3 regions of the Citricoccus sp. GCM10030269 genome follow, and region 3 is predicted to be linked to each of the others. Evidence: riboswitches for the same ligand, from Rfam matches in the RefSeq annotation. Region 3 holds a riboswitch; each other region holds the start of a gene.

Region 1 (7,294 bases), on a different contig from region 3:
CGTCTCCGGGTCGGCCGCCGGGTCCACGACGAATCCGGACAGGCCGACCAGGCACGCATAGGCCTCGGGTTCCCGGCGCAGCAATGAGGTGGCCATGGCCATGCCCATCGAGAATCCCAGCAGGGAGGTACTGGCGAAGTTCGGCCGCTGAGTCGCGACCCATTCCTGGAGGTCCTCGATGGCCGCGCGGACCGCCAGTGGGGAGGCCTGCATGGTGGAGGACACCGGGAACCACGTGTAGCCACTGGGCTCCATGGCCAGGGGGGCCCGCACGGAGGCGATGGTGAACTTGTCCGGCAGCTCGGGAACCAAACCGAACAGATCGTTCTCATCGGCTCCGTAGCCGTGCAGCAGCACCAACAGATGAGTGCCGTCGCGCTCGGCTTCGGGCCGGGACCAGCGGACGTACGGGGCAAGGGGCTGGGCTGCGGTGTCAGTCATAGTCACAGGGTAGAGGTCCTGTCCCTCCGGCGGACAACCGGTGCCTCTAGGATCAAGGAATGGTGTCTTTCTCCCCGGACTCTGCTGTCACCACGGCCACATCCGTCACCACTGATGCATCCGAATCTTCCGCTGAGGGCTCGGCTCCACTGCACCCGGTCCATCCCTGGCGCCGGTATGTGGCACTCGGCGATTCCTTCACGGAGGGCATCGGAGACCCGGACCCCGACCGGCCGGGCTACCACCGCGGTTGGGCCGATCGAGTGGCCGAGGAACTGGCACACCGGGTCCCGGACGAGGAGGACTTCTCCTACGCCAACCTGGCCGTTCGCGGGCGCCTGATCAATCAGATCATCGCCGAGCAGACCGAGGCGGCATTGGAGCTGACTCCGGACCTGATCACCGTCTGCGCCGGCGGGAACGACGTCATCCGTCCCGGCGGCGACCCGGACGCCATTGCCCTCCGGCTGGATGAGCTGATCTCTCACCTGTCCACCACGGGAGCCACCGTGGTGCTGTTCACCGGTCCGGACATCCGGGACACCCCCGTGATGGGCCGCATCCGGGGCAAGGTCGCCATCTACAACGAGAACGTCCACGCGGTGGCCCTGCGGCATGATGCGCTGGTAGCTGACCTCTGGGCGCTGCGCGACCTCACCCGTCCGGAGATGTGGGCGCCGGACCGGCTGCACTTCTCCCCCACGGGCCACCACACCATCGCCGCGATGGTACTGGAGACCCTCAACGTCCCCCACGATCTGGTACCGCTGCAGCCCAAAGCCACCGTGCCTCGCACCTGGCGGCGGGTCCGGGCTGAGGACGCGCTATGGGCCCGTGAACACCTGATGCCCTGGGTGCTACGGCACCTGCGCCGCCAATCCTCGGGCGACGGCCTCGGACCGAAACGGCCTTTGGCCGAGCCCATGTTCGGGCATCCGATGCCGCCCGGCTCCACCTCCGCCGACGAGACCGCGGTCCGGCGGGTCGGCCCGGAGGACTAGCTCGAGTCCTGCAGTTCGAGCTCTACAGCCCGAGATCTCGCCGCAGCGCTTCACCGAGCTGCTCCATGTCGGTCAGAAAGCCGTCATGGCCTACGGCCGAGTCGATCATGTGCACCGTCACCTCGCCCGGCAATTGACGGGCGAGGTTCTCCGACTGCACCGGAAAATACAGCCGGTCGGACTCGACGGCGGCGATGAACGGCGCCGCCTCGATCTCCGCCAGCACGGATGACTCCGCACCGCGGCCGCGAGAGACGTCGTGACTCATCAGGGCCTCGGTCAGCACCCGATAGCTGTTGGCGTCGAACCGCTTGGCCAGTTTGGCCGCCTGATAGTCCAGATACGACTCAATCTGGTAGCGGCCATGGCGACAGACCGGATCCCCGAAAGGGTCTTCGTCCAGTTGCGGTTTACGGCCGAACCGCTCCCCGATGTCCGGTTCGGACCGGTAGGTGATGTGGGCGATCTTGCGGGCGATGCCCAGGCCGCCGTCCGGCGTCGGGCCTCCGTAGTAGTCCCCGCCGCGGAAGTTCGGATCCAGGGTGATGGCTTGGATCTGCGCTTGCGCGAAGGCGATCTGCTCGGCGGTGGAGTGGGCGCCGCAGGCGATGACGCCCATCCCCGCGACCCGTTCGGGGTAGGTGGCAGCCCACTCCAGGGCTCGAGCGCCGCCCATGGAGCCACCGATGACGGCCTGCCACCGCTCGATGCCCAGGGCGTCCGCGAGCCGGACCTCGGCGCGCACGGAGTCCCGGATGGTCGTGAACGGGAACCGCGACCCCCAGGGGGTCCCGTCCGGATCCAACGACGACGGCCCGGTCGTCCCGTAGCAGCCACCGAGGATGTTCGGCGCCACCACGAACCAGGTGTCCGTGTCGATCGGGCGGCCCGGACCGACCATGCCTTCCCACCAGCCGTCCTCCGGAATCTCGGAGGACGAGGCCACATGGGTCGAACCCGTGAGGGCATGCAGCAGCAGTACGGCGTTCGACTTCTGAGCGTTGAGCGTGCCCCACGTCTCGTAGGCGATGTCCACGGCGGGCAGGTGACCCCCGGACTCGAAGTCGAAGGCACCGGTCCGCAAGGAGTGCAGGCCGCCGTCGGCCAAACCTGTGCCGGATCGCTGAGGGGTGATGGTAGTCATGCGGATGGCTCCGGCCCTAGGCGCTCACGTCTGCAGCGGCGAAGCCGTTGTCCAGATCGGCGAGGATGTCATCGATGCTCTCGATGCCCACGGACAACCGGATCAGTCCGGGGGTGACGCCGGCGGCACGCTGTTCGTCCTCGGAGAGCTGCGAGTGCGTGGTCGAGGCGGGATGAATGACCAGTGAACGCACATCTCCGATGTTGGCCACGTGGTGGTGCAGACGCAGCGCATCCACGAACCGCGCCCCGGCCTCACGTCCGCCGGCGATCTCGAACGAGACGAAACCGGCGGGACCGTCCGGGAGGTATCGCTTCGCGAGGTCGTGCCAGGGGCTGGACTCCAGGCCCGGATAGATCACGGTCTCGACCAGGGCGTGCCCGTCGAGGTACTCCGCCACGCGCCGCGCGTTGGAGACCTGGCGCTCCATCCGCAGAGACAGTGTCTCCAGACCCAGGTTGATGAGGAAGGCGTTGAAGGGACTGATGGCACTGCCGTAGTCACGCAGCAGCTGCACCCGGGCCTTGAGCACGAACGCCAGATTGGCGCCGAGGATGCCGTTGACGCCGAGGTCACGGGCGAACACGATTCCGTTGTAGCTCTCATCCGGGGTGTTGAATCCGGGGTAGCGCTCCGGCTGTGAGGCGAAGTCGAAGGTGCCCGCGTCCACGATCGCCCCGCCCATGGCCGCCGCGTGGCCGCCGAGGTACTTGGTGGCCGAGTGCACCACGATGTCCGCTCCGTGCTCGATCGGGCGCAGCAGGTACGGCGTGGCCAGGGTGTTGTCCACGATCAGCGGCAGACCGGCGTCGTGGGCCAGGTCGGCGATGGCGCGGACGTCCATCACGTCACCGCGGGGGTTGCCCAGGGTCTCCCCGAAGAGAGCCTTGGTGTTGTCCTGGATGGCATTTTTCCACTCGTCTTGATCGTCCGGATCCTGAACGAAGGTGGTGGTGATGCCGATCTTGGCCAACGTGTGCTTGAACAGGTTCTGAGTGCCGCCGTAGAGGGAGGCCGAGACCACGATGTGGTCTCCGGCACCGGCCAGGTTGAGCACCGAGAAGGTGGTGGCGGCCTGCCCCGAGGCGAGCAGCAGGGCACCAACGCCACCCTCGAGTGCGGCGATCTTGCCCTCGACGGCTTCCTGGGTCGGGTTGCCGATGCGCGAGTAGATGGGACCGAGGTCCTTCAGCGCGAAGCGATCCGCGGCGACGTCGGCGCTTGGGAAGTCGAAGGAGTTCGACTGAATGATCGGCAGCACGGTGGCCCCGAAGGCATTCTCCTCCGGGATCCCCGCGTGGAGTTGACGGGTCTCGAAGCCCCACTCGCTCTGGGGGTCGGCGTCGGGGGTGTTGTCTGGCGTGTTCGGGGTCTCAGTCATCTGACGGCTCCTGTCTATCCAGGGCCACCCACTGGTGCCGACTGACGTGGTGCAGTCCATGCCGGCATGGTGGCCCGCGCTTGCCGGTGCCGGTTGGCACCTGCCTGGTCTTCACCCGGGGCACCCCACCGCGAGCTGGAGGGTTGCCGGCCAGCAAGCCGGGGCTCAATGCTGGCGCTCATGACCTGGGCCCAGTTTGCCAGATCCTCCGCACCGTTTCATCCCCGCCGTCATCGCCGGTCATCCGGCTGTCATTCCGCCCGTCATGTCGAGTGAGGTTAACCTAACCAATTCACCCCGCGAGAAAGTGCGACGATATGCACATGATGCGCCTGGATCACGTCTCGTACGCCGTTGGACCCGATGAAGGGCTCACCGCCACGGTGGCCCGCCTGGCCGATGCCCTGGGCATCGAACGGGTCAAGGGCGGAGTTCACCCCCGTTTCGGGACGCGCAACGCGATTTTCCCGCTGCGCAACCGGCAGTACCTCGAGGTGGTTGAAGTTCTGGACCACCCCTCCTCGGAGAAGGCCCCGTTCGGCCAGGCTGTCCGTGCTCGCTCTGAAATGGGCGGCGGCTGGATGGGCTGGTGCGTCACCGTCGACGACCTCGGACCGTTCGAAGAGCGCCTGGGCCGTCAGTCTGTGCCCGGTAACCGCAAGTTCCCGGATGGCCGCGAACTGACCTGGCGCCAGATCGGCATCAAGGGTCTCATCGCGGACCCCCAGGTGCCCTATCTGCTCCGCTGGGACGACGGCACGGAGGACCTGCATCCCTCGCTGGCCGCCGAGCCGCAGGCGGAATTGTCCTGCATCACCATCGCCGGATCTCGCGAGCGCGTCCGCGACTGGCTGGGGCTGGACGATCCTCAGGAGCGGGTCCAGGACCTCAACGTGGAGTACGAGGCACCCTCCGGCACCCCGGGCATCCTCTCCGTCACCTTCGACACCCCGAAGGGCAACGTCACCATCTGACGTTGGGGTAGTTAAGTGCCGAACAGGCCCAGCTCGGCCAACAGGGGGTAGGCCACGAAGCCGGTCGCGTCCAAGAGGAAATGCGCCACGACCAGTGGCATCACGCGTCGGTACCGCAGATACACCGCGCCGAAGATCAGCCCCATGATCAGATTGCCGATCCCTGGCCCCGCCCCCTGGTAGAGGTGGTAGGTGCCCCGCAGGATCGCACACCCCACCAGCACGGTTACCGGATGACCAGGCACGACGGCGCCGCTGGCCCACGTGCGCAGCTCACCGAATCCCGCCCGCAGCTGCTGCAGGTACCCGAGCCGGTCGAACAGCCAGGCCACCACGATGATCTCTTCCAGCAGACCGTGCCGCAGCGCGGAGAACAGCAGCACCGGGGTGGTCCACCAGTACTCGTTCAGATCGCTGCCGACGATGGCCGTCGTGACTCCGGCGGCACGGCCGGCGGCGTAGACGGCGAGCGTGCCCAGGCCCATCGCCACGAACAGTCCGATCCCCCACGCGAGATCCCGGCCCGGCCGGCGAAAATCCAGTCCGAAGGTGCGGAAGGGATTGCGGCCGCGAATCCATACCAAGTGCATCACGAGCAGCACGGGGACCAGAGCGAAACCAATGTCCAGCACCTGATACGTCAGGTCGAAGTACTGCCGGTCATCGAGGGCGGGATTCAGGGTGGTGGTCTGTCCGGACAGTGGTGCCTGGCTCATCTTGTCCAGGAGGTTGACGACCGCGTACACCGCCGACTTGCCCAAGGACAGCGCCAGCACGATCACGATCTCCCAACGAACCGTCTTGGCAGATGGCACGGGAGCAGCGGTCAACGTCACCGCTCCAGTGTAGGAGTGGAACGGTGCGGACGTGGCGGGTCGCGCTACCGTGGTGGCATGGCCTCCGCTCCGAGCTGCGAGGATGTGACCCTCGCTCGTGCTGCTGCCGCGCTGCCGCTCGAGGATGCTGTGGCCACCGATCCAGACTTGTTCCGACGCCTGGCCACGGCGGACTGGTCCACCGGGGTCGTCGAGGAAGGCGGTCAGTTTCACCGCGTCCTCGTGTTGCCGGGCATCGGTGCGGTGCGGATGGCCCGCACCGCCGAGGCGGCGGACCGTCTGCCGGTGCGCACAGCTCTGGTGCAGGCGCTGGCCGCGACGGCGGAGCTGCCGTTCGCGCTTCCGGTACCCCTGACTGAGGTGACTGTCGGGCCGGACGGGAGGGCCGCCGTCGTGCAAGAGTATCTTCCCGGCCAAGCGCACCCGCCGCACCAGGGCGACCCGGCCGTGCTGTGCCGGGTGTGCGAGGTGCTGCGGAACATCGAGACCGCACCGCTTGAACCCTATCTGGCGCCGCCGTTCGCGTTCCGGGGGCCGTGGACGCCGGACAAGGTCTCGGCCGTGCAGACACTCCCCGACCGGTTGCGCAGCGTCCACGGAGAGGATGTCTGGCCCGACGCTGACTTCGCCGAGACGGTCCGGCGACTGACCGAAGCGGTAGTCCGGTGGACGGAGGATCCGGTGGTGCCGCCGTCGTTGGTCCATGGGGACCTGGCGGGACACAACATGCGGTGGGAGCCGGTCGATCTCGCTGCCGTTGGGAGACGTTCGCCTGCCATGGCGGGCAGCACGGGGTGGCAGTTGACCGGGATCCTTGACTGGGACTTGGCCACCGTCTGGGATCCGGCCCTGAATCCGGCCTACCTATGTCTCTGGCACGGCGAAGACCTGGTGGACGACGTCGCCCGGGACCGTTTCGAGGCGCAGCGGGCCCGCGTGTGGCTCGGTGCGATGGCCTTGGAATTGCTCTACGACGCCTCGCTGCGCGAAGGCACCCATCATCCGGCGAACTGGACCAAGCTGTTGCGCAAGGTCTTGCCACGCCTTGATCGCGCGGATGCCGCCCTCGAAGAGCTGACCGGTTCCTGAGCCGCCTCAGCCTGCAGCGTGGTTAGTCGTTGAACACCGTTTCGACGAACTTGGCCATCTCACCGCGCGTGATCTCCCGACTCGGACGGAAGGTACCGTCCGTGTAACCGCGAGTCGCACCGGTGCCGTACAGATAGCTGATCGCCTCGAAGCGGCTGTATTCGGCCGAGATGTCCGCGAACGGGCTTGTCGTCGGAGGCGTCCAGCTCTCATCTGCCATATCAGCCAGATAGATGAACTGTGCCGCCTCCACCCGGCTCACGGGGCGGCTCGGCTTGAAGGTGCCGTCGGCATAGCCGGCGATGCCCATGGACCGCAACCACGTGGCGGCGTCGTAGTAGGCCGATCCGGGCTTCATGTCCTCGTACGGGCTCGTCTTTGGGGCGAACCAGTACAGACCGTATATGGGATCCGAGTGCTTCTCTTCA
Region 2 (7,294 bases), on a different contig from region 3:
TCCCGGTTTTTGGGAGAACACGGGGTGGGGGTACGGCGTCTCGGTGGTGACCGGCGGGCGACACCGCGGACGGTTCGGCTGGTCCGGAGGCCTCGGCACCGATTACTTCGTGGACCCCGACGGGTCGATCAGCATCGTGATGACCCAAGTCGAGATGGGCGAACAGATCGCCACGCTGTTCGGTGACCTTCAGGAACTCACGTCCGAAGGCCGGCCCGGACAGCGGGCGGGTGACTACAGGGACTGACCGGAGTATCCCTCGGTGTCCTCGTCCGCGGTCTCCGTCTCCTGGTAGTCGGGGATGCCGTTGAGATTCTCGTCTCCGTCGACGAGGAAGCGATCCCGACGCAGCGGATCAATCGCGTCGAGGTCCTCCGGATCATCGGACGAACCGTAGTCGGTGGTGCTGTCGCGCCCATCGTCGGGCTGCTCCAGGTCATTCTCGGGTTCTTCGATGAATTGCTCTTCGAGCTCATCTTCGTAGCGCGCCAACGTGAACCTCCTCGATGTCGGGCGACCCTTCACCAGCGGCGGGTCTGCCGCCTGAAGCCGCGTCGTCCGGTCAGTCTACTGCCGGCGATGGCCCAAGGGCAGGGCCATCAAGGCCAGACCGGTCAAGACCAGCATCATGATCCCCACGCCGCCGAACAACCAGATCGTGGCCCCGGTGTTAGCCAGTCGATCGGCACGAGCCACGGCCTCCGTGGCGGGAGTCTCGCCGTCGTCCGTGGAGGGCGAGTGGGGGGCGTCCGAGGCGTCTCCGCCTCCGTTGCTACCGTTCTCGCCGTCCCCATGGTCTCCATCGTTGCCACCGGAGCCGGGGTTTCCACCAGAGCCGGACCCGGAGCCCGGAGTGCCAGCGCCAGTGCCGTCGGGGGAGGACGAGTCGGAAGAGTTGTCGGTGTCCGCCGGGTCAGAAGGACCGCCGGTGGGGGTTCCAGCGCCAGAAGTGGGAGCCTGGTCATCGCCATTTCCGCCGCTACTGCCGTTGCCGCCGCCATTGTTCGGCGGCCCCTGGGGCGCCGACGACGGCGGTGCGCCGTCTCCCGAGGTCGGCGGACCGGACGTCGGTGCTGAGGTGGGCTCCGCGCTGGTGGGTGCTGGGTCCGACGTCGGGGCTTGAGTGGGACTGGTGGGCGGAACGCTCGTGGGCTCGGGTGGCGCCGGGGTGGTCGGCTCCGGCTGGCTGGTCGTCGGATCCGGAGACGGATCCGTGGGCGGGTCGGTCGGATCCGACGTCGGTGTCGGGTCGGACGAGGGTTGGACGTCAACCCACAATTCACACGGAGTTTCGCCGCCGCGGCCGTCATCGGCCGTGACTATAAAGCTGTCATCGTTGGTGGCGTCAGCCGGCGTCTCATACGTGACGGTGTGGCCGGAGACGCTCGGCTGGAGGCCGTACTCCGTCGAGACTCCGGCGCTCAACGTGACGGGGTCGCCGTCTGGATCCTGGACCTGAAAGCTGAGGGATTCTTCCTCGCCGGCATCCGCGATGAGCGTCGGACACCCGCCGACGAACTCCGGGGGCTGGTTCGCGTCAGCGGAGGACGACGGCAAGGGTGCCGACGAGGAACTCGGAGACGACGTCGGCGTGGCGGTAGCACTGCCGGTGAGAGGTCCGATCAACACCAAAGACCCGGTGGCGACGGCGGCCAGCATCCGGGCCGGCCGGGGACGGCGCCCAGGCGAAATGCGGCGACCAGAAAAGGGATCGACGGAGCCTGGGTTAGCAGAGCCCGGTGCCCTGGTGGTCATGCTGGTGCCCCCCGGCTCGATGGCGCTTGGCCCCGTGTTGCCCGCCCCGTCCTCCGAAACGGGCAACACCGGCTATTTGTGATCATACCGTGATCAACCCCAAAGTACACATCACAGAAACATCACGGCATGCGGATGGTGGTGCGCCGTGACGCTGTGACCGGGAAAGGCGAGCGGAAACCCGGGTCTGATCAGACGATCCGGGTCTCAGGCACGGACACTCGCGAGGGATCGTCGGTGACCACGTGGCCGATGGCCGCGTCGATCTCGGCCAGGACCGCACTGTCCAGGGTGATGTCCAGGGCCTTGACGTTCTCCACGATCTGTTCCGGCCGAGAGGCACCGACCAGCGCTCCGGCGACATTCGGATTGGCGAGAACCCACGCGATGGCGAGCTGGCCCATGGTGCACCCCAAGCCATCGGCGATCGGGCGCAGATTCTGGACAGCGGTCAGGACCTCGTCGGTCATGCGGTGCGCCATGGTCGATGCGCCGCTCTCGTCTGCACCACGGGAACCGGCCGGAGCAGGCTGGCCCGGGAGATATTTGCCAGTGAGGATGCCGCCGGCCATGGGGGACCAGACGATTTGGGAGAGACCGAGCTCCTCCGAGGTGGGGATGACCTCGGACTCGATCACGCGCCACAGCATTGAGTACTGCGGTTGGCTGGAGATCAGCTGGATGCCCAGCGAGGAGGCCATCGCATGGGCCTCTCGGATCTTGTCCGCGGGCCACTCTGAGACACCGATGTACAAGGCCTTGCCGGACCGAACCACATCGGCGAAGGCCTGCATGGTCTCCTCGAGGGGAGTCTCCACGTCATAGCGGTGGGCCTGGTAGAGGTCGACATAGTCCATCTGCAGCCGCTTCAGGGAGCCGTTGATCGACTCCATGATGTGCTTGCGGGACAGGCCGGTGTCATTGGGTCCTTTGGGCCCGGTGGGCCAGTAGACCTTCGTGAAGACTTCGAGGGATTCTCGCCGCTCGTTCCTCAGTGCCTCGCCGAGGACCGTTTCGGCCTTGGTATTCGCATAGACGTCGGCGGTGTCAAAGCTGGTGATGCCGTGTTCGAGGGCAGCCCTCACGCAGGCATGAGCCGTCTCGTTCTCGACCTGTGAGCCGTGGGTGAGCCAATTGCCGTAGATGATCTCGGAGATCTTGAGTCCGCTGTTGCCGAGGTAACGAAATTTCATGGTTTCACCCTAGTCCGGATGGCTTCGGACCGGGCTTGGACTGGGCTTAACAGAGAACGGCCGCTGTTCCCGAGGGAACAGCGGCCGTTCAGAAGTCTGAAGGAATCAGACGAGCTCGATCAGAGCGGGCGGACTGCAGCAGCCTGCATGCCCTTGGGGCCCTGCTGGGCCTCGAACTCGACCTTCTGGTCTTCCTGCAGTTCGCGGAAGCCATTGCCTTCGATGGCGGAGAAGTGAACGAAGATGTCAGCGGAGTTGTCGTCCGGAGAAATAAAGCCGTAGCCCTTTTCTGCGTTGAACCACTTGACGGTACCGGTGGCCATGTTGAGCCTCTTTCTTTGGGGTGTTACCCCGCCAGTGTTCCGACGGGGGCGAAGCGGCGTGTGCGAAACCGCTTCCCAACGCCCCGTCCAATCCGAAGATTGACCGGCCCGAAAGGGTACGGACTTACTGCTACTACTACTTCTGGTTTCTATAGTACGGGACGAAGGAGGGGGTAGAACACCCCTTTCTTCAAATCAGCTCTGACGGGACGTTAATTCGCCCACAGCGCAGCATGGGCGATGAGTGGTCGAGGGTCGCCCAGCTGCCGGCCACTCAGCTCCTCGGCGGCCATTCACGCAGCTTGTCCATCTGCCGACGGTCCCGTTTGGTGGGCCGGCCAGTACCGCGGTCGCGCCGGGGAACCGCGAGGAACTCTCGGGGAACCTGCTCGGGGGAGTGGTCGATGTAGTGGCGAACGGCCTCAGCCGCTCCGACGCGTTTGGTCAGAAGCCCAGTGACTTCCAGGATCCGTTCTCGCCCCGGCTGACGGACTCGAATGGTGTCGCCTGGCTTGACTGCCTGGGCAGCCTTAGCCGGCTGCCCGTTGAGGCGGACGTGCCCGGCACGGCAGGCCGCCGTCGCCGCAGACCGCGTCTTGTACATGCGCACGCCCCACAACCACGAGTCCAGACGGACCTGAGTGGGTGATGGAGCAGCGGGCATGCCGATGAGTTTAGTGGCGGATTACTGATTGCCCTCGGCGGTGCGCAGGTTGCGGAAAGCCGAGCGGTGGAAGACCAGCGGCTCATACTCGGAGGAGTGGTCGTGCACTCCGTGAACCTCCAACAGCACCATCTTGTGGTCACCGGCCGGCAGTTCGGAGTAGACGGTGGTGTCCAGCCACAGGGCCGCCCCGTCCAGGAAGAGCGCGCCGTGGTCGTTGGCGCGGATGTCCAGGCCGGCGAAACGGTCGCCGTCCTTGGACGCCAGCTGACGGCAGACCATGGTGTGGTCCTCACCGAGGATCGAGATGCCGATCCGATCAGCCTGCTTCAGCCGGGGCCACGTGCGGGAGGTGTTCTGGACGGCGAAGGACACCAAGGCCGGTTCGAGTGAGACGCCCACGGTGAAGGACGAGGCCACCAACCCCTCCTTGACGCCGTTGGCAATGCCGGCCAGGGCAGCGACGCCGGAGGGGAAGTGGGAGAAGGCCGTCCGTAGGGTCTGGGTGGACAGATCCTGATCGAGATCGGCAGGGCGGTGGAAGTCGTTGGTTGCCAGTGCGGTCATGTCGGTCCTCCGATCAATAGCGAATCTGACGGGGAGCGCACCTCGGGCTAATCCCCAGGGCACCAGCAGAAACGCGGTACTTGCCCGCCGGGGCATCCGGAGGGCCGAATCCTCACCTGGAGCACCCCACTACTGCGTGAAGAGGGTTGCCGTCCCGCAAGCCAGGGCTGTAACAGCGGGAACTCGTGATTCCGGCCCCAGCGTATCGACGCCGTTCTGTGAGGGTCAAAGACTTCCGCGAACTGTGAACTCCCGTGACATGTTTTTCCTGAGACCAGCTGCCCTGCTGGCCCACCACCTGCCCCACTACGCCACTATTCATACCTACTGGAAACGCAGCGATACGGCGTGGCCGTGGGCGGGAAGTCCCTCGGCCTTCGCCAGCGCGGAGATGGTGGTGTCCAGTTCCTTCAGCGCGGTCTCCTCATAGCGGATGAGCTGCTGCAGGCGCAGGAAGCTGACCGTGCTCAGACCGGAAGAATGGCGGGCCGATCCGCCTGTGGGCAACACGTGGTTGGAGCCGGACGAGTAATCGCCCAGGGGCACGGGGGAGTGGGGGCCCACGAAGATGGCGCCGGCGTTCTTCACCCGACGAGCCGTCTCTAGCGGATGGACGGTGTGGATCTCGAGGTGCTCGGCGGCATAGGCGTCGGCCACGGCCAGTGCCTCGTCCACGGTCTGGACCAGCAGGATCCCGGACTGAGGACCGCCCAGGGCCTGGCGGATCTGCTCCTCGTGGAAGGAGCCGGGAACCTGACGATCGATCTCGGCCACCACGTCCCGGGCCAACTCTGGGGAGGTGGTGATGAGCACTGAGCCGGCCATCGGATCGTGTTCGGCCTGGCTGATCAGGTCCGCGGCCACCCAGCGGGCGTCGGCGGTTCCGTCGGCCAGCACGGCGATCTCGGTCGGGCCCGCTTCGGCGTCGATGCCGATGGTGCCCAGCAGGGCGCGCTTGGCCGCGGCCACGAAGATGTTGCCCGGCCCCGTCACCAGGTCGACGGGGGCGCAGGCCCGGGCGCCGTCGTCGTCGTTCACGCCGTAGGCGAACATGGCCACCGCTTGGGCGCCGCCGGCGGCGTAGACCTCGTCCACGCCGAGGAGCGCACACGCGGCAAGAATCGCCGGGTGCGGCCGTCCGTCGAAGTCTTTCTGCGGCGGGGACGCCACGGCGAGAGAGGCGACGCCGGCTGCTTGGGCCGGAACCACGTTCATCACCACGGAGGAGGGATAGACGGCGCGGCCGCCGGGCACATACAGGCCCACGCGGTGCACGGGCATCCAGCGGTTCTCCACGATGGCGCCCTCGCCCAATTCCACTTCGGAATCCGGGGGCAGCTGTGCGGCGTGGACCTTCCGGGCACGGGAGATGGACTCCTCCAGGGCGGTCCGCACCGAGGGGTCCAGCGACTCGAGTGCTTCAGCGATGGCCTCGGCCGGCACCCGCAACGACGGCGGCCGGATCCCGTCGAACTGTTCGCCGAGGTCCAGCACGGCCCGGACGCCCTCGGTGCGGACGCGGTCCAGGATTGGCATCACCTTCGGGACGGCGCTGGCCACGTCGAGTTCAGCGCGGGGCAGCACGGTGGCAGGGTCGACAATGCGGCCGCGCAGGTCCGTGGTCGAAAGCATGTAGGGGCTCCTGTGTGTTCCGCCGGTGTGTGGTTCAGCGTCCATTCTCCACCCGTTCAGGTTCGACAAAGTCCTGGATGTCAGACTGGAGACATGCCGAAATTGTCCTCGTTCGCAGACCTGTCTGCCTCCGTCGTGCCTCACACGGTGCTGGCCACGACGGCCGAACTGTCGACGGAATCCAGCGCAGTTCCCGAAGACATCTCCGGGAATGTCCCTGACACCGTCCAGGACGGGGCCCGGGGCGCCGTCGACTCGCTGGGGCCGTTCTGGGGCATTGTCTCCACGGTGGCGATCTCGGTGGTCATCGCGCTGCTGGTGGTGACCGCAGCCTGGTTGCTGAGCAGTGTGGTGCTGCGCCGCCGGCCCGGGCTCCGCGATCAGGTGGGCCGCTGCCGCGTTCCCCTGGGCCTGGCCGCGGCTCTGCTGGCCACGCGCATCGCCCTGGGGCTCACGGCCTCCGACTACCCGTGGTTCAACGGCGTGAGTTTCTTGCTGCTGGCCGGGGTGATCGGTGCCCTGGCGTGGCTGGCCCTACGGGTGGTGAGGATCGTCGAGGAACGCTTGCTGGACAGGTACGCCTCCGATGAGTTGGAGGACCGGCGCGACCGCAAGATCCGTACGCAGACTGTGCTGCTGCGCCGGGTGCTGAACGCGGTGATCATCGTCATCGCCGTCTCCGTCGTGCTGTTGACGATCCCGTCGGTTCGCGCGGTCGGCGCCGGTCTGCTGGCTTCGGCAGGTGTGCTCTCCGTGGTGGCCGGCCTGGCGGTCCAGTCCACGCTGACCAACATGTTCGCCGGCATTCAGCTGGCCTTCACCGACGCGATCCGCGTGGGGGACGTGGTGATCGTGGACGGGGTCTACGGGACCATCGAGGACATCACCCTGTCCTATGTGGTGGTCAAGATCTGGGACGGCCGCCGGGTGATCTTCCCGTCCAGTCACTTCACCACCACGCCCTTCGAGAACTGGACCCGCACCGGTTCGGCGCTGTCCGGAACGGTGGAGCTGGACGTGGACTGGCGCGTTCCGGTGGACGCCACTCGTGAGCGTCTCAAGGCGCTGTTGGAATCCACTGAGCTCTGGGACGGCAAGGACAGCTCCATCCAGGTGAGCGAGGCACTCGGTGGCACCGTCAAGCTCTGGGTGGCCGTCTC
Region 3 (7,294 bases):
ATCTTCCCTATTGGTTCCGTCTTCTCCGCCTGGAAGGCCTCTTCCGCACGGCCGTAGGCCCAGTACGCCGACAGGGACATCTGCTTGCGGTCCACTCCGCGGACGTCGGCCAAATAGCGGCGCAATGCCTTGACCATCTCGCGCTCTCCATGAGCGAAGACCTGGACCGTGCCGTCCTGCCACGGGGCGTCGATGACCGCCGCGGCCAGCTTGGTGGTCTCCGGCGTGAAGGCGCCCCCGCGATGCAGCCACGTCACCTCGATCCCCTCCGGAGCCTCCAGGGCGATCTCGTCCTCCGGACCGGCAACCTCGATGAAGGCCCGACCGTCGGCGTCGGCCGGCATCGCCTCCAGTGCGGAACTGATGGCGGGCAGAGCAGACTCGTCACCGGCGAGCAGGTACCAGTCGGCCGCGGGGTCCGGCTGGAACATCCCGCCGGGCCCACCGAAGGTCACCCGGTCGCCCACCTTCGCCGACGCGGCCCACGGGCCGGCCAGTCCGTCGTCGCCGTGGACGACGAAATCGACGGTGAGGGTGCCGGCGTCGTGGTCCACGCTGCGCACCGTATAGGTGCGACGCACCGGCATCTGCTCCGGGGTCAGCCGCTCGCGGAGTTTCTCCATGTCATACGGCATGGTCAGGCCCAGCGCGGGGTCGGCGAACATCAGCTTGATGTACTTGTCCGTAGCGTCCTTGTCCTGATACAGGGAAAAGCCGGGACCGCCCAGCGTCAGCCGCACCATGTGGGGGCTCAACTGCTCAGTGGCCACCACCTCCAGCACCACCGGGGGCTTGGGCTGGCGCGGCTGACGGGCCCCGCCCCGAGCGGAGGGATTCGCAGTCATCGAAGTCTCTTTTCGCGTTGATTTCACCGTTGCTTCGACGTTAGGCCATTCTTCGTCATCGCAATATCCGAGTCTCTTCGCGTGACTCGACGACCATGGTCGCCGCTCAGCGGCGGTAGTCCGCACCTCGGTGATCATCGGCCAGGCGGGGGCCGGCACCCATGACTGTCTCACGCAGGGTTCTCGTCCCGGAGCTCGCGGAGGGATCCTCCGGCAGTAGGCCCCGCCGGCGCAGTTCCGGGGAGACCAGGGCGGTGAACCGTTCCAGGTCGGCCGGTCGGACCGCCGCGGAGATGTTGAAGCCGTCCACTCCGGTGGCCTCCTGCCAGCGTTCGAGCTCGTCGGCGACGGTCTGGGCAGAGCCGGCGATCACCGGGCCGCGGCCGCCGATGGCCACGAACTCTGCCAGGTCCCGCACCGTCCATTGCCGGTCCGGGGAGAGCTTGGTGAAAGCCGCTAGCGCGGACTGGTTGGCGTCGGTGGCCACATATTCCAGTGCGGAGTCCGGGTCGGCGCCAGCCAGGTCGACGCCGGTCCAGCCACCGAACAGCGACAGGGCGCCGTCGATGTCCACGTACTTCCGGTAGCCGTCCAACCGGTCCTGGGCCTCTTCGTCAGTGTCCGCGACGACGACGGTGGCCATGGTGAAGATCTTGACGGCGTCCTCGGCGCGGCCACGCTCCCGGAGGCCGGATCGCACGCCGTCCACCCATCCGCGCACCAGTTCGGGGGTGTTGCCGATGAAGAAGATGGCCTCCCCGTGATCCAGCGCGAACTGCTGACCGCGCCGGGAGGCACCGGCCTGGAACAGGAACGGCGTGCCCTGCGGTCCCGGGTGGGTGAGCGCCTGGTCCGGGACGGAGAAGTACCGGCCGTCGTGCTCGACCGGGTGGACCCGAGAGGGGTCGACGAACACCCCGGCCTCGGCATCGGCCAGAACGGCCCCGGGTTCATAGGAGCCCTCGAACAACTTATACATGAGGTCCATGTACTCGTCCGCCCGGTCATAGCGCTCATCGTGTGGAATCTGCCGCAGCATCCCCAGATTGCGCGCCGCCGAGTCCTGATACGAGGTGACGACGTTCCAGGCGATGCGTCCGCGCGTGACATGGTCGAGCGTGGCGAAAGTCCTCGCCAGCAGATAGGGCGCCTCGTACGTGACCGAGGCGGTCACACCGAAGCCCAGGCGCTCGGTCACGGCGGCCATGGCCGGAACCATGACGAGCGGATCCAGCAGCGGCGCCTGCACACCCCCACGCAGCGCAGCCTCAGCCGAACCTCCGTAGACGTCATAGAGGCCGGGGATGTCCGCCAGGAACAGCGAGGCGAAGCCACCGTCTTCCAGCGTCCTGGCCAGCGACGTCCAATACTCCAGGGTCGCGAACTGGCCGACTCCCGAGTCAGGGTGCCGCCACAATCCCGGGGACTGATGGACCGGAACCATCATGTCGAAGGCATTGATCAGCATGGGCGTGGAGTGCGCGGAGTGCGTGGATGGCGCGGGCGCGGCACTAGAACTCATCTGCCGGTCCTTTCGTCAGCGGGCGTACGGTCGGCAGCGGTGTCGTTGGCAGCAGGATCGTTGGCAGCGGTGTCGTTGGCCGTCGCGTACTCGTTCGCGGCGCCGACCGTCGCCAGCGTGCGGGAGTCTGCGCCTGCGCCTCCACCGGGAATGGTGGTGGTGGCGTCCGCCAGCGAGGCACCACGGCGATCACGGGCGGGGTCGCGGGCGAACAGGGACGCCGTCACGGAGGCCACGGCCAACAGGGACAGATACGCGGCGATCAACCACGGGGTGTCCCCGCCGAGGCTGAACAGCAGTGCCGCGATGAAGGGCGCGAAGCCGCCACCGATCACCGTGCCGACCTGATAGCCGAGATTCACGCCCGAATAGCGCACCCGGACGGGGAACTGCTCGGCGAACCACGCTGCCTGGGGGCCGTAAACGGAATCATGAGCTCCGTTGATGATGAGGATCACGACCAGCGGCAGCAACGCGAGCGCCCCCATCTCCACGGAGCCGAAGACGAGCCAGCCGGAGAGACCGATGGCGATGTATCCGCAGACCGAGACCGTGCGTCGGCCGTAGCGGTCCGACATCCAGCCCCAGAAGGGCGTGGTGAACAAGCCGATGGCCGAGGCGATCATGACCGCCGTGACCGCCGATTCCTGGTCGCCTCGAGTACTGACCAGGTAACTCAGCAGATAGACGGTGATCAGGTAGTACACGCCGTTCTGGGCCAACCGCAGTCCCGCCGTGACGAGCACCGGCCGCCAGTGGTGGCGCAGCACTTCGGCCACCGGCCATGAGGCGACGGTTCCGGAGGTGCGGTGTTCGCGGAATTCCTGAGAGTCCTCGACGCCCAGCCGAATCACCAGGCCGATGACGACCAGGACTGCTGAGGCCAGGAAGGGCAGACGCCAGCCGTACTCAGCGAACTGCTCGTCCGTGGTGGTCATCTGGACCAGGGCGAACGCGCCGGTGGCCAGGAGCATGCCGGCCGACGAACCGACCTGCGTGAACGATCCGAAGAATCCTCGCCGGTGGTCCGGGGCGTGTTCGACGGACAGGAGCGCGGCACCGCCCCATTCGGCTCCTGCGGAGATGCCCTGCAGGCAACGCAGCAACAGCAATCCGGCTACCGCCCACCAGCCGATCTGGTCGAAGGTGGGCAGCATGCCGATCAGCGTGGAGGCGACACCCATCAGCAGCAGCGAGCCGACCAGCAGGGCCTTGCGTCCCAGCCGGTCACCCAGGTGTCCGGCGATCACACCGCCGAGAGGCCGCATGATGACCCCGACCGCGAGAGTGGCGAAGGAGGCCAGAGTGGCCCCCAGCTCGGTGTAGCCGGGAAAGTACTGCACGTTAAACACGAGGGCCGCGGCCATGCCGTAGAGATAGAAGTCGTACCACTCCACGGTGGTTCCAGCGACCGCGGAGGCGAGGACCCGCTTCTTGCCGTCCAGCAGCCCGCGGCGGGCCCCGGGAGCCACTGTTTCCGGAGCGCCGCTCATCGGGCGTCCCCGATCGCATTCAGACCCTCGGGCAGAGTGCCGTTGATGAGATAGTCGCCGATGGCGCGGGCCCGGAAGGCGATGGGATTGTGTGTGGCCACCGTCTGGGCGTTGCGCCAGTGCCGGTCGAGTCCCTTCCGCGTGGAGGTGGCCGAGGCGCCCACGGTCAGGAACAGGTCCTGAGCGGCACCGATGCCCAACTCGGGAACGGTGATCATGGCGTGCTCGACGGCCAGCTCGGACCAATGCAACGCTGTGGGGATCTCCCCGGTGAATTCCGGCCGGTCGGCGCTGGCTGCTTCGGCGGCGGCGATGCCGTCATCGAGCGCTCGGGCGGCATGCAGGACTGTTGCCTCGGCGGTGTACGCCTTGGCGGCGATGCGTCCGGCCGCTTCCTGAATCAGCGGATCCTCGCGGAACGGCAGTCCGGAACCGGTGTTGAAAGTGCGCTTGCGGGACTGAATGGTGCTCACCGTGTCTCGCTGAGCGGCCTTGGCGATGCCGGCGATCACGCTGAGCAGGACGAGTTGGAAGAAGGCCGCCTCGTGGATGGCCTCCGGCGAACCCGCCACCCGGTCCAGAACGCCATCCTCACCGACCGGGACATTCTCGAACGTCGCCGTCCCCGTTCCGGTGAGCTTCTGGCCGAAGCCGTCCCAGTCGTCCTCCAGGCTCACGCCCTCAGCGTCGGTGGCGACGACGGCGAAACGCCGGCCGGTGACCGGCTCACCCTGGTCATCCACCAAGGCGGCGGAGACCCGGGTGTAGTCGGAGAAGATCGAGGCGGTCGCATAGTACTTCTGCCCGCTGAGCACCGCGCCGTCCGGTCCCTGACGGAGCACCGTGTTGAGTGTGCCCAGACTGTTGCCGCCCTTCTCGGTGGAGGCGTTGCCGACTGTCGCTCCGGCCAGCACTCGCGGGTACCAGGCCTCCTGGATCTGCCGCGGCTGGAACCGGAGCGACTCCAGGAAGCCGTAGTGCGAGCGGTAGATGTGGGCCACGTTCGCGTCGGCTTCGGCCAAGTCGACCAGCAGGTGCAGGAAGTCTTCGATACTGACTCCGGGGCCGCCGTGGGCGGCGGGCACGCGCAAGGTGCCGAATCCGGCGTCGTCCAGTTTCCGGATGACGTCGAAAGGCAGTTCGCGCTCGAGATCCCTCTGGAGCGAACCGGCGGCGATCTCCTCGAAGAGCGCCTGGAAGTGCTGTCGGAGTTCGGGGTACTGGGTCGGCAGAGCCGCGCCGAGGTTCCTGCCCTCGGTCACGGCGATGCCGGTGGTCGGTGTGGCGGTCATTCGGCGGTCCTTTCGGTCTACCGAAGGAATCCTCAGCCGAGCGCACGACTGCATCGCCAGGGGGCGAAGGTCGTCCACCTCTCAAGGGGCCGTGGACTATCCATCGGTCCTGGCAGTAGCACCCGTCTGCGGGACATCCCACGGGTTGCTGCGGCGTCAACGAGCCAGGTCTCTCAGCCGCTCTGGATGGTTACCCGGACAGACTAGTGCTCACGGAGGACGGCCGCCCGTGGCAAGTGTCACATCACTTCACACCTCCTCGCCAAGCCCGTTCTCGTCAAACCCGTTGTGGCGGCACTGGGGTGTGACCCTTGACACACCCTGAGTGTCACCTAAGACTGAGCTGACAGTCATCGTGAAGGGGAGTTCATCATGTCCACATTCACCCGCCGAGTGCGCCGGTTGGCGTGCACCGTGGCAGCGGCCTCATTGGTGGTGACGGGGTTCGCGGCCCCCGCCCACGCCAGCACGAGCCCAGGTTCGGGCGATGCAGCACAGGCCGGCGCCGAACAATGCTCCGCCTTGACGGGACTCGAGATCGACGCCGGCCAGATCGGCGTCCCCACGACCGGTGCCGTCGTCGAGAGCGCCGAAGCCGTCTCCGATGAGACGGACGGATCCTACTGCAAGGTCAATGGCCGCACGCTGCCGGTCGACCCGGAAGCCCCCGGCGTGAGGTTCCAGGTGAACCTGCCGGACGACTGGAACGGAAAATCGCTGCAGTTCGGGGGCGGGGCGTTCAACGGGACCCTGGTCAGCGGCACCGGGCGCCACAACCTGCAGCCGCTCGACCTCGAGACCCCACTGGCTCAGGGATACACGACGCTCGGATCGGACGGCGGGCATGAATCCGGAGGTGGTTTCGATGCTGAGTTCGCCCTCAACGAGGAGTCGTTGAAGGACTACGGGCTGTGGTCCATCAAGAAGGCCCACGATGTCTCCGAGGTACTCATGGAGGAGTACTACGGACAGGAATCGGACTACGCCTACTTCATCGGCGGCTCGCAGGGTGGGCACGAGGCACTCGACGCCGCGGCGCGGTACCCCGACGACTACGAGGGCGTGGTGGCCAACTACCCGGCGTACAACGTCATGATGCTGCACTTGTCCTCCCTCAACGTCGGCCGTGCGATGTACGCGGAAGGCGGGAAGGCCTGGCTCAGCCCGGAAGACACCAAGCTACTGACGGACACCGTCTATGAGGTGTGCGACACCGTTGAGCTCGACGGTGTCGTGGACGGCGTCATCTCCAACGTGGCCGGATGTAACGAGGTCATGACCGTCGATACGGTCGAGGACCTGCTGGGCTGCGAAGCCGGCGCCACCGACGAGGACCGATGCCTGACACCGGAACAGCTCCAGGCGATTGACACGGTCAATTCGCCCTATACACCCGGCATCGAGATCGCCGGCATGACCGAGTTCGGGCGCTGGCCGATCCTGGAGGGCGCCCTGTGGCAGCGGTCCACCTTCGGTTCCGCGCCCCAGCCGTCCAATCCGCTCTCCGGCACCGAGGGTCTTCTCTACAGCGTCGGGGCAGCCAACGTGAAATACCTCATCACCCAGGACCCCGACTATGACGCCATGGAGTTCGATCCCACCGAATGGGAGGACCGCATCCAGGAGCTGGCCGCCATCACGGACGTCTCGGATGTGAGCCTGGAACCCTTCTTCGACCGCGGTGGCAAGCTGCTCATGACGCACGGCACCGCCGATGACTTCATCAGCCCCCACAACTCGGACGCCTACTGGGAACAGCTGACGGAGACGTTCGGTGACGAGCTCGCGGATCACGCCCGGTACTACAAGGTGCCGGGGCTCGGCCACGGCTTCGGACCGTTCAACGCCACCTGGGACGGCCTCGGAGTCCTGAGCTCGTGGGTTGAGGAAGATCAGGCCCCGCAGACGCTGACCGCTGTCGACGCGAACGAGGGAACCGACCGGACTCGACCGATGTGCCAGTACCCGGCGTGGCCCGAGTACCAGGGGTCCGGGTCCGAGGACTCGGCGGCGAGCTTCGACTGCGTCGTGGACCGCACCGAGGACGGACCGACCTTCTCGGACAACCCTCCCGGATCTGCGTTCTACGCCCCGGTGCAATGGATGGCCGAGAACGGCATCTCTGTGGGGTATGCGGACGGG

The links. Region 3 has a riboswitch for S-adenosylmethionine ahead of ACFQQD_RS05230 (acyl-CoA dehydrogenase family protein). Riboswitches for the same ligand answer to the same signal wherever they lie in the genome.
Region 1: another riboswitch for S-adenosylmethionine. It lies ahead of ACFQQD_RS11640 (O-acetylhomoserine aminocarboxypropyltransferase/cysteine synthase family protein); the one in region 3 lies ahead of ACFQQD_RS05230 (acyl-CoA dehydrogenase family protein).
Region 2: another riboswitch for S-adenosylmethionine. It lies ahead of ACFQQD_RS13650 (flavin reductase family protein); the one in region 3 lies ahead of ACFQQD_RS05230 (acyl-CoA dehydrogenase family protein).

The regions. Positions count from the first base shown of each region.
Region 1 is NZ_JBHTCV010000005.1:962,459-969,752, forward strand. Features, by position in the region: gene ACFQQD_RS11625 (alpha/beta hydrolase) at 1-441, opposite strand, end outside; gene ACFQQD_RS11630 (SGNH/GDSL hydrolase family protein) at 501-1,442, shown strand; gene ACFQQD_RS11635 (homoserine O-acetyltransferase) at 1,465-2,586, opposite strand; gene ACFQQD_RS11640 (O-acetylhomoserine aminocarboxypropyltransferase/cysteine synthase family protein) at 2,603-3,967, opposite strand; SAM riboswitch class IV at 4,039-4,153, opposite strand; gene ACFQQD_RS11645 (VOC family protein) at 4,285-4,941, shown strand; gene ACFQQD_RS11650 (CPBP family intramembrane glutamic endopeptidase) at 4,953-5,777, opposite strand; gene ACFQQD_RS11655 (aminoglycoside phosphotransferase family protein) at 5,835-6,866, shown strand; gene ACFQQD_RS11660 (S-layer homology domain-containing protein) at 6,889-7,294, opposite strand, start outside.
Region 2 is NZ_JBHTCV010000006.1:137,056-144,349, forward strand. Features, by position in the region: gene ACFQQD_RS13620 (serine hydrolase domain-containing protein) at 1-247, shown strand, start outside; gene ACFQQD_RS13625 (hypothetical protein) at 235-492, opposite strand; gene ACFQQD_RS13630 (Ig-like domain-containing protein) at 568-1,755, opposite strand; gene ACFQQD_RS13635 (aldo/keto reductase family protein) at 1,947-2,948, opposite strand; gene ACFQQD_RS13640 (cold-shock protein) at 3,068-3,271, opposite strand; gene ACFQQD_RS13645 (RNA-binding S4 domain-containing protein) at 3,546-3,935, opposite strand; gene ACFQQD_RS13650 (flavin reductase family protein) at 3,957-4,502, opposite strand; SAM riboswitch class IV at 4,574-4,693, opposite strand; gene hisD (histidinol dehydrogenase) at 4,827-6,134, opposite strand; gene ACFQQD_RS13660 (mechanosensitive ion channel family protein) at 6,228-7,294, shown strand, end outside.
Region 3 is NZ_JBHTCV010000002.1:461,201-468,494, reverse strand. Features, by position in the region: gene ACFQQD_RS05245 (siderophore-interacting protein) at 1-845, opposite strand, end outside; gene ACFQQD_RS05240 (LLM class flavin-dependent oxidoreductase) at 952-2,367, opposite strand; gene ACFQQD_RS05235 (MFS transporter) at 2,364-3,860, opposite strand; gene ACFQQD_RS05230 (acyl-CoA dehydrogenase family protein) at 3,857-5,152, opposite strand; SAM riboswitch class I at 5,250-5,345, opposite strand; gene ACFQQD_RS05225 (tannase/feruloyl esterase family alpha/beta hydrolase) at 5,525-7,294, shown strand, end outside.